2 regions of the Psychromicrobium lacuslunae genome follow, and region 2 is predicted to be linked to the other one. Evidence: riboswitches for the same ligand, from Rfam matches in the RefSeq annotation. Region 2 holds a riboswitch; the other holds the start of a gene.
The links. Region 2 has a riboswitch for cyclic di-AMP ahead of UM93_RS12605 (aggregation-promoting factor C-terminal-like domain-containing protein). Riboswitches for the same ligand answer to the same signal wherever they lie in the genome.
Positions count from the first base shown of each region.

Region 1: another riboswitch for cyclic di-AMP. It lies ahead of UM93_RS16350 (C40 family peptidase); the one in region 2 lies ahead of UM93_RS12605 (aggregation-promoting factor C-terminal-like domain-containing protein).

Region 1 is NZ_CP011005.1:3,460,752-3,465,158, forward strand. Features, by position in the region: gene UM93_RS16340 (metal-dependent transcriptional regulator) at 1-270, shown strand, start outside; cyclic di-AMP (ydaO/yuaA leader) riboswitch at 359-542, shown strand; gene UM93_RS16345 (M23 family metallopeptidase) at 551-1,501, shown strand; cyclic di-AMP (ydaO/yuaA leader) riboswitch at 1,749-1,921, shown strand; gene UM93_RS16350 (C40 family peptidase) at 1,924-2,694, shown strand; gene UM93_RS16355 (NlpC/P60 family protein) at 2,814-3,626, shown strand; gene UM93_RS16360 (HNH endonuclease) at 3,861-4,358, shown strand; gene mobA (molybdenum cofactor guanylyltransferase) at 4,342-4,407, shown strand, end outside.
Region 2 is NZ_CP011005.1:2,690,519-2,694,925, forward strand. Features, by position in the region: gene UM93_RS12590 (sensor histidine kinase) at 1-49, shown strand, start outside; gene UM93_RS12595 (MFS transporter) at 73-1,317, opposite strand; gene UM93_RS17835 (MarR family winged helix-turn-helix transcriptional regulator) at 1,318-1,743, opposite strand; cyclic di-AMP (ydaO/yuaA leader) riboswitch at 1,896-2,039, shown strand; gene UM93_RS12605 (aggregation-promoting factor C-terminal-like domain-containing protein) at 2,043-2,768, shown strand; gene UM93_RS12610 (hypothetical protein) at 2,785-3,489, opposite strand; gene UM93_RS12615 (sensor histidine kinase) at 3,554-4,407, opposite strand, start outside.

The sequences.
Region 1 (4,407 bases), 770 kb from region 2:
GCTCGGGAATTCACCGAGGGCGTAGTCAACATGGTTTCAGCGATGGAGCAATACCAGCCGGAGTCCAAGGTGGTCATCGGCAGGCTATCAGAGCGTATTCAGGTGGATCCTGAACTGCTCGGCCAATTCGAGGAGGCTGGCTTAAAGCCGGGGGTAGAGATCTCCCTTGAGCAGGTGGGCGAGTACATTTCGGTGCGGGTACCGGGTGTTGAAGGGGCCTTGGAGCTGCCGCCGGAAGTCGCGGTTCATGTCTTTGTCGCCATCGATTAGCTATATAACGAACTGTTATAAAGCGTCGAGATGACGTATAGTTGCATCTTGTCGTCGTGATCTTGGCGGCGTCCCAGCCAGCACTGAGCCTTGCCTCTGGCTGCGGACCTTTAGCAATACAGGCAAGGACGGGGGAACCAAAACCGGCTGTCCATCTGGACAGTCTTGGGGTGAAGTTCTTGGTCAAGATGGCTCTGCCATCGCGCCCAGGGACCGGATTGCTCTCTAATCCGAATCCGACAGCTAACCTCGCAAGTGTTGAGAGAGGAAGAAAGTCTCCTTGAGCGAATCAGGACTCCCACGTCACGGTCGGCGTAGCGCTGTGCAACCACTCAATGATGCTGTTCGTCAGCGCAGTGCGCTGCCCGACGCCTCGACGGATATTTCGATGGCTACTCCCGTGCCCCTGCCTTTGCGGCCCCGCGACGCTGCGCGGCGCGCTCGGCAACGAGTCGAGGTTGCACGTCCGGAGCTTTTCGCCGCCCTGCCGGCAGCGCCTGCCGAGCGGGGTCGTCGTCGTGCCGCCGCAGTGGCTACCCAACGGAGTTCGCTGACTTCGCTGACTTCACTGACCTCCCCAAAAGTTCTGCAACGCACCGGCATTGGGCTGGCAGCGGCCTCCTTAGCGCTCGCCGTGCTGATTCCTAGCGCTGGCGCCAGTATCGCTCCGGCATCTTCGACCACGCCGATGGCGCAGAGCGGTTCCGGGCCAGTCAGCGCCGACCCCGGCGTCGAACTGAGCTTCAGTCGGCCGAATTCGACTAGCAGCATGGACCCCGACGGCAAGCTGCACCAGGCCTTGAGCGTCTCAGCTGCGAAAGTGGCTCCCGCAGCCGCTAAGGGTAGTCTTTCCGCGCCCTTGACGAAGCTAGTACCAAGTTCTCCGTTCGGATATCGAGTGAACCCGCTGACCGGCGCGATGGGCGAGTTGCATACCGGTCAAGACTTTGCGATTGCTTGCGGCACAGATGTTTATGCTGCTGCTGGCGGCACTGTGACCTTCGCCGGCTGGCATTCAGGCGGAGGCGGCAACCGGGTGGTTGTCGATCATGGCAATGGCCTGTCCACTAGCTATAACCACAACAGCTCATTGTTGGTCAAGGTGGGGCAGAAAGTGGAGCGCGGTGACAAGGTCGCGCTCAGTGGGACGACCGGTGCCTCAACCGGTTGCCACCTGCATTTCGAAGTGATGATTAACGACAAAACTGTTGACCCAATGGGCTGGCTGTAACAAAACTTCTAGTTTCACAGGTTCTGATTTATCTCCGTTTTTTGCGCGGGATGGCTACTAAAACCCCCGGTCAGCGCAAGACTCGACAGTGGAGTAATTACTAAAAGGTCACAGAGTTGCCGTCCAGATCACTTTTCCGTGATCAGAATGTGACATTCTCGCGAACCTGCTGTAGCGTTGTTCCTGCGCCAAGCTTGATAGGAGTCTGGCGCTCTCGGGGTAGCTAGCCTAACTCTGCCATTACTCTGAGGTCCGTTCGCAACATTCGTCTGGCAGAGACGGGGGAACCACATACGGGCTTCTTAGAAGTCCTTGGGGTGAAGCCGCTGAAGTTCGAGAACTTAGGTTCAGAATCTAAAGCGGCCGGGTGACTCCCATCCGAATCCGACAGCTTACCTCGCAGGCTTTGGGAGAGGTCAAACGTGTCTTCAAAGGCATCTATCGGTCGCCACCGCGCGGCCAAGGTCAGCAACAACCGTCTCGGAAATATCTCTAAAGCGGTATCTTCAAACGCTGGCAGCTTTGGTCGGCAAGCAGCGGTAGTTGCGGTAGCAACTGGTCTAGTGACCAGCATCGGCCTACCGGCACTCGCGGCCAACGCCGACTCCACCGCCGCGCAAGACGCGACTCGGACCACGAGCGATGTCGCACAGACCGTCTCGGCGGCCAAGAATCTCAATCTAAAGTTCGAACAGGCAGCTGCCACCTCCACCGTCGAGGTCAATGAAGTCGCAGCCCAGGCAGAAAAGGTCGAGCCAGTTGCTCCCGCTGCCAGCAAGCCTGCTACGGCAAGCCAGACCACTCAAACCCCTCAGGCTGAAGCAAAGGCCGAGACTGCCAAGGCGCCAGCCGTCTCCGGCAACCTCTCGGGAGTTGCCGCTAGCGCCTATGCTGGTATCGGTCATGCTTACGTTTACGGCGGCACCAGCCCGGTGACCGGCTGGGACTGCTCCGGATTCGTCCAGTGGGCCTACGCCCAGGCTGGTATCTCAATCCCGCGCACTAATCAGTGGGGTGTGATGGTGCAGACCTCGACGCCTAAGCCCGGCGATCTGGTCGTCCAGAACGGCGGCTCCCACGTGGCCATCTACGTTGGAAACGGCATGGAGATTGGTGCTTTGAATCCTTCCGACGGAACTCAGCTGACCGCTGTCAACGCTGTCGGTTCCGCGGTGTTCTACACCATGCCGTAGCGGCCCAAAACTTTTTGACTTAGCTGTGAACGCGGGTGTGGGGCTCGCAGACAAAAACTCCACGTAGTGAACGCAACAACATCGCATCCGTAACCAATGAGGAATTGAAAGAGAGACCGATGAGCAATCGTGAAGGGATCGCCCGGCACCGCGCCGAGGCCACGAAGACCAGTTCGATCGCTGTGATCGCTAAAGCTGTTAGTGACAATGCCGGTGGGGTCGGCCGTCAAGCAGCTGTCATCGCCGCCGCTTCGGGTCTGGTCTTGACCACCGGGATTGCTGCCAATGCGGCTCAGCCCAGCGAGGTTCAGCGTGACACCAACACCTCAACGTTGAAGGTTCAGGCTGCTAGCCAGGGCGTCACTGCTTCCTCGAAGGTGCAGATCAGCTTTGAGAGCCCGAAGGCTTCCTCCTCTGCTCCGGCTGCAGTCGTGCCGGTTGTCAAGGTTGAGAGTAACACCACGGCTCCGGTCGCTGAACCGGTTGCCCAGACCGCGGCAAGCCAGCCCGCAGCTCAGGCTGCTCCGGTAGCTACTCCGGCCGCCACTCAGGAAAGCAAGACCACGCAAGCTGCGGCTGCTAAGCCGGCAAGCCAGAAGAGTGGCATTGGCGCCACCATCGCTGCCGCCGCTTATGCTCAGCTGGGCGTCGCTCAGGACTGCACCGCGCTGGCAAGTAACTCGCTCGCTGCTGCTGGTATTTTCTACCACGGCTGGCCGGCTGGCTACCTCTCCTTGGGTCGCACCATCAGCGAATCCGAAGCTCAGCCCGGCGATTTGATCTACTACGCAAATGGCGGTGGCGGCCAGGCTCACATTGCTGTTTACGTTGGCAATGGTCAGGCTGTGCACGGCGGCTGGAATGGCTACACCACTGCAGTCTTCTCCGCTCACGTGGGTAGCGGACCGGTCTTCATCGCTATCGGTCACTAAGCTCCGCTTAACAGACACTTCAAAGCACCCGCACCGATCATCGGTGCGGGTGCTTTGTCTCTCCAGAAGGTTTCTGCCGGGTGAATTCTTCTCGACACACCCCGCCACGGCGGTATTGAATTCGTTGATTCTGGGCTGTTCCGCCTAGGCTTATCTTGAGTTCAAGATCTGGGGCTGCGGCAGGGCAGCCGGCTCCGCCGAATGACTCCAGGTCAGCGAAGAGGGACAACGCCGATGCGTACTCTTGTTCTGAATGCTGGTTACGAACCCCTAGCGGTTGTCACGTTCCGCCGGGCGCTGATCCTTGTGCTGGCTGGGAAAGCTTCTGTTTTAGCTGAAGGCGATGAACCAGTCGTCGGGGCGCAGGAGATTCTCGGACGGCCATCGGTGATCCTGCTGAATCGATACATCCGGCTACCTTATGACCGGGCCACACCGGTCAGCCGGCGCGGGGTGTTACGTCGCGATAATCACCGCTGTGGTTATTGCGGAAAAGCCGCCAGCACCATTGATCACATCCAGCCCAAGTCCCGAGGTGGCGCGCACAGCTGGGAGAATCTGGTGGCTTGTTGTCTACGGTGCAATAACCTTAAGAGCGATCACACCCCTGCCGAAATGAACTGGCAGCTACGCCTCACCCCACGTCCGCCTCGTGGTGGTCAATGGCAGATCCGTGAACTGGAGAAGCCCACACCGGAATGGGATCCCTTCCTCAGTGAATTCGCTGCCTGAGCCCTTTGCCGCCATCCTGTTGGCCGGTGGCAGGGGCAGCAGGATGGGT
Region 2 (4,407 bases):
TCAGCCCGGAAACACCGAGTTCATGGTTGACCTACCTCGCGGACAGTGAGCTTTAGCTGAGCCGGCCGGGGTTTAGGCGCGAGCACGGTGGGGCAAGACCGAGCTGAGTTGGCTGCGTAGCGTGGTGTGATTTCGCTTGTTCAGGACCAGCAGCGCCACGCTGCCGGCGGCTAGCGCCGCCACCCCGCCAACGATAAGTGACCAGCGCGGCCCGAAAAGAGTGCCAATCCAGCCGACCAGCGGTGCCCCAATCGGGGTGCCCCCTTGCATTAAGGCCATATACACCGCGAGTACCCTGCCGCGCATCGCCGGGTCTGTAGTGAGCTGAATGCTGGTATTGCAAGCGTTGAGGAAGGTCATTGCCGAGAGCCCGATCGGAATTAGTGCGAGGGCGAACAACCAGTAGTTCGGTGCGAAGGCCCCCAATACGGTGAACGCGCCGGTCGCCAGCGCACCACCAACCACGTAGGCCATCCGCACACCCTGCCGTCGGGCTGCCAACAGCGCAGCGGAGAGTGTGCCGACCGCCATGACGGTACCGAGCAACCCGTACTCACCCGGCCCGAGCTTGAAGACCGACGTGGCCATCAGCGCATTGGTGATCTGGAAGTTCATCGTCAGGGTGGCGACCAGGCTGACCAGAATCATAATCATCATCAGATCTGGGCGCTGCCGGATATAGCGCAATCCCTCTCGAATCTGCCCCTTGCCCCTGGGGGCTCGAGCCGCTGGGTGAAGTTCCGCGACTCGCATCTTGGCAAGCGAGAGAATGACAGCGGCGAAACTCGCGGCATTGATCAAGAAAGCTGGGCCGGTGCCGATCCAGGCGATCAGCAACCCGGCAAGTCCGGGTCCGGCCAGTCTAGCCAGGTTAAAGGAGGTGGCATTCAACGCAACCGCGTTGGGCACGTCACCTGCCTCCACCACCTCAGAAACGAAGGCTTGCCGGGATGGAGCGTCAATCGCGCTACCGATACCGAGGAGCAGCGCCAGCAGATAAACATGCCAAAGCTGAACCGTATTTGTCACCACCAAAAGGCCCAGCAGCAAGGCACAAAAACCCATCGCCGATTGCGTGATCAAGAGGATCTTACGTTTCGAATATCTATCCCCGAGCAGCCCGGCCCATGGGCCGAGGATCAAGATCGGCAAGAATTGCAGACCGGTGGTGATGCCCACCGCGGTGCCGGACTGATTGGTTAGCACCGTCAGGACCAACCAGTCCTGAGCCACTCGCTGCATCCAGGTACCAATATTGGAAACCAGGGCCCCAGAGACCCAGAGCCGATAGTTGAAGACCTTCAGCGCACTAAACACTTATTTCGCACTCATTCTTTGCAGTATTTGTGCTGCTTCACGCAGCACCTTGCGTTCCGCGGGACTCAACCCCGCGAGCCGCCGCTCCAACCATTCGGTGCGACGTTGCCGGGTATCCCTCAGCACTTCGCGGCCAGCCTCGGTGAGCTCCACCAAAACCTGTCGCCCATCACTAGGGTCTGAGCGTCTGCTGACTAAGCCGGATTCCTCTAGTGCATTGACCGTTCTAGTCATTGTCGGCGCCTGCACATGCTCTTTATCTGCCAACTGCCTGAGCGTCTGCTGACCATTACTCAGGATCGACAACACGCTGAATTGGCCGGGCCCGACGCTCTCGCTAGTGGCTTCGGTACGCAGTCTCCGAGCGGTACGCATCACTGCCATCCGCAACTCAACCGCTAACGGCGCTCGTCTCCCTGACTCCATTTACTTAGCATAAGTCATTACCTTTGCTAAGTAAATAGCGAGCACTGGGCTTCCGTTATCTAAATGTGACTTATCTAGGTAATGCCGGTATCGTAGAGAGGTGCGCGATAGTAACCGTGCACCTCTCTACGAGACGCCGAGCTCTGCCACTCAAAGAGGGACGTCAGAACTTATGGCAGAGACGGGGAAACCACTTTTGGCCGTGTTCGCACGGTCTTGGGGTGAAGTCCTGCAGCGCAGGGCCGGCCTTCTCAGCCGAATCCGACAGCTCACCTCGCAGGCAAAAGAGAGGCAGTTCAGTGGCTCAGAGCATGGATCAGCCACGTCGTGATCGGGCGCGGCATGCCGCGCCCAGCACTCCGACGTCGCGCTCAGTTCCGGGGAAATCTACCGGTCGGCGTCGCGCCACCCCGCAAAAGTCCTCTCTTAGCCTGCTCCGTGAAGCCAGCTCCAAGCTGCCTGTGCAGCAGGTAGCCGCTATCGCCATCGCTGGCGTCTTAGTCGCCTCGGTGAGTGCCTCGCAGCAGAATCCGGACACCCCCGCCTCAACACCGGTGGCACAGAAATCAGCAATGGAGACAGTCTCTGCAGCTGCCAACGCTGAACTAGTTTTCAGTCGAGTCACCGCGAGCTCCAAGCCCGCTGCCAAAACACCCAGTACCGGCAAGCCGGGCGCAGACAGCGCCTCCAGCGACATCAACCAAATCAAGGCAGTAAATGACCCCGAGGCCGCGCAGGCTTTCGCAGCGACAAAATTGGCCGACTTCGGTTGGGGTCCGGATCAGATGAGCTGTCTAAGCTCCTTGTGGACCAAGGAATCCAGCTGGCAGACCACGGCTGAGAATCCTTCCAGCCTGGCCTATGGCATCGCACAGTCCCTACCCGCCGAGAAGATGGCCAGCGTCGGCTCCGATTACCGCACTAACTACAAAACCCAGATCACCTGGGGCTTGGGTTATATCAAGGAGCGTTATGGCTCACCATGCGGCGCCTGGGGACATTCCCAGGCCACCGGATGGTACTGAGCCGTTCGTCTCAGGTTCAGTAAAGAACCTTCTGGCTCTTGAATTTGTAGTAATCGCTGGACGGCTTGAGCCAGATCAGCACCAGAGCGGTGATCGAGACCAGTAGCGTAATAATGCCGATGATCAGGCTACTGACGAAAATGGTTTTACTGATGGAGCTTGCGATCAGTGAGTAGATCCCACTCAGAATTGAAATAGCCGCGAATACAGTGGCCACCACTCGGGCCCACGACTTTCCCGCACCGTTCGCCAAGGCCATCCAAATCCACAAGCCGGTGCCGATGATCAGGCCGAAGATCATGCTGGCATAAGTTGTCGCCTGGGTAATCGACTTGACCGACTCGATGGTGCTGCCGCTGAGACCCGAATTTTGGGTCTGAGCCTGAGCAATTGCCATATCTACCAACTGATTAACCTGGAATAGCGTGAAGATGCCCCCAATCACGCTCAAGGCGGCTCCCACGTACATCAAAATGACGGCATTCTTCAGCGTCTGCGGCTTCTCCACTGGCGCGATTGGCGAGATCGCCGAACCGTTTCCGGGGTAGCCGGGGAACTGTTGCTGCGGGTATTGCGGTGCCTGGCCGGGCTGTTGTTGACCATACTGAGGCGGCTGCTGCCCAAACTGCCCGGGCTGTTGCTGTCCATACTGTGGTTGCTGGCCGTATTGCGGTTGCTGAGGCTGGTTCGGTGCATTGTTTGGCGGCTGAAACTGGTCCATAGCACTAGAGCCTAGTGCAATCTCCGGCCAATGCCCGCGCCGAGACCGAACCGTTAGCGAGTTGCTAATGGGTTTCAGTCTTCGCCCAAGACAGGGTGGCAATAGCGCCGCCGTCGGTGGCGTTCTCAAAGCTCAACCGGTAACCCAAGACTTCGGCCTGCCTGATTGCTATTAACAGGCCGAGCCCCCAACCACCTTCGCTTTTAAACCGCGAAGGACCGTTGTCGATAATGCTCTGCGGATAGCCCAAACCGTGGTCGCGAATTGCCAATTCGTCCCGGCTCACGGTCAGCTGAATCGGCGGCTGGCCATGTTCGGCCGCATTCCGGAGCAAATTGAGCAGCACCCTGGAGAGCCGCCGCTCGTCAGTATCCAGGATCATCTCCTCGGCATCAGCAGCGAACAGTACGGTGATGGATTGAGCCAAATCTGCTGCGGCGAGCTCAGCACTGACGTCGTCCAGCAGGATTCGAATCGAGGCTGGTTCGCGGATAATTTCATGCTGCGCGCCATCCAGACGCGAGATTTCCAGCAATTCTTCCACCAGCCTGCGCAGCCGCGCGGTGCGCTCCTTAACCATCTGCGCTGGCCGCGAATCCTCTAATAATGCTGCCGCAGCCACTAAACCGGTCAGCGGAGTTCGCAGTTCATGGGCTAGATCGGCGCTAAAACGTTGCTCATCCTCAGCCTTTTGTCGCAGTTCCGCCGCCATCCGATCGACGGCACCAGCAAAGCGAGCTACCTCGTCCTTGCCCTGGCTAATCTCCCCCAATACCTCAGTGGCATGGCCATCGGAGATGCGCTCGGCCGCGGCAGCCCCGCTGACCAGTCGGCGAGACAATCGGCTGCTAGTGAAGACCGCGATTGCGCTGGCAGCCAATACCGAGGCGACACCGCCAATCCACAATGCGCGATCGA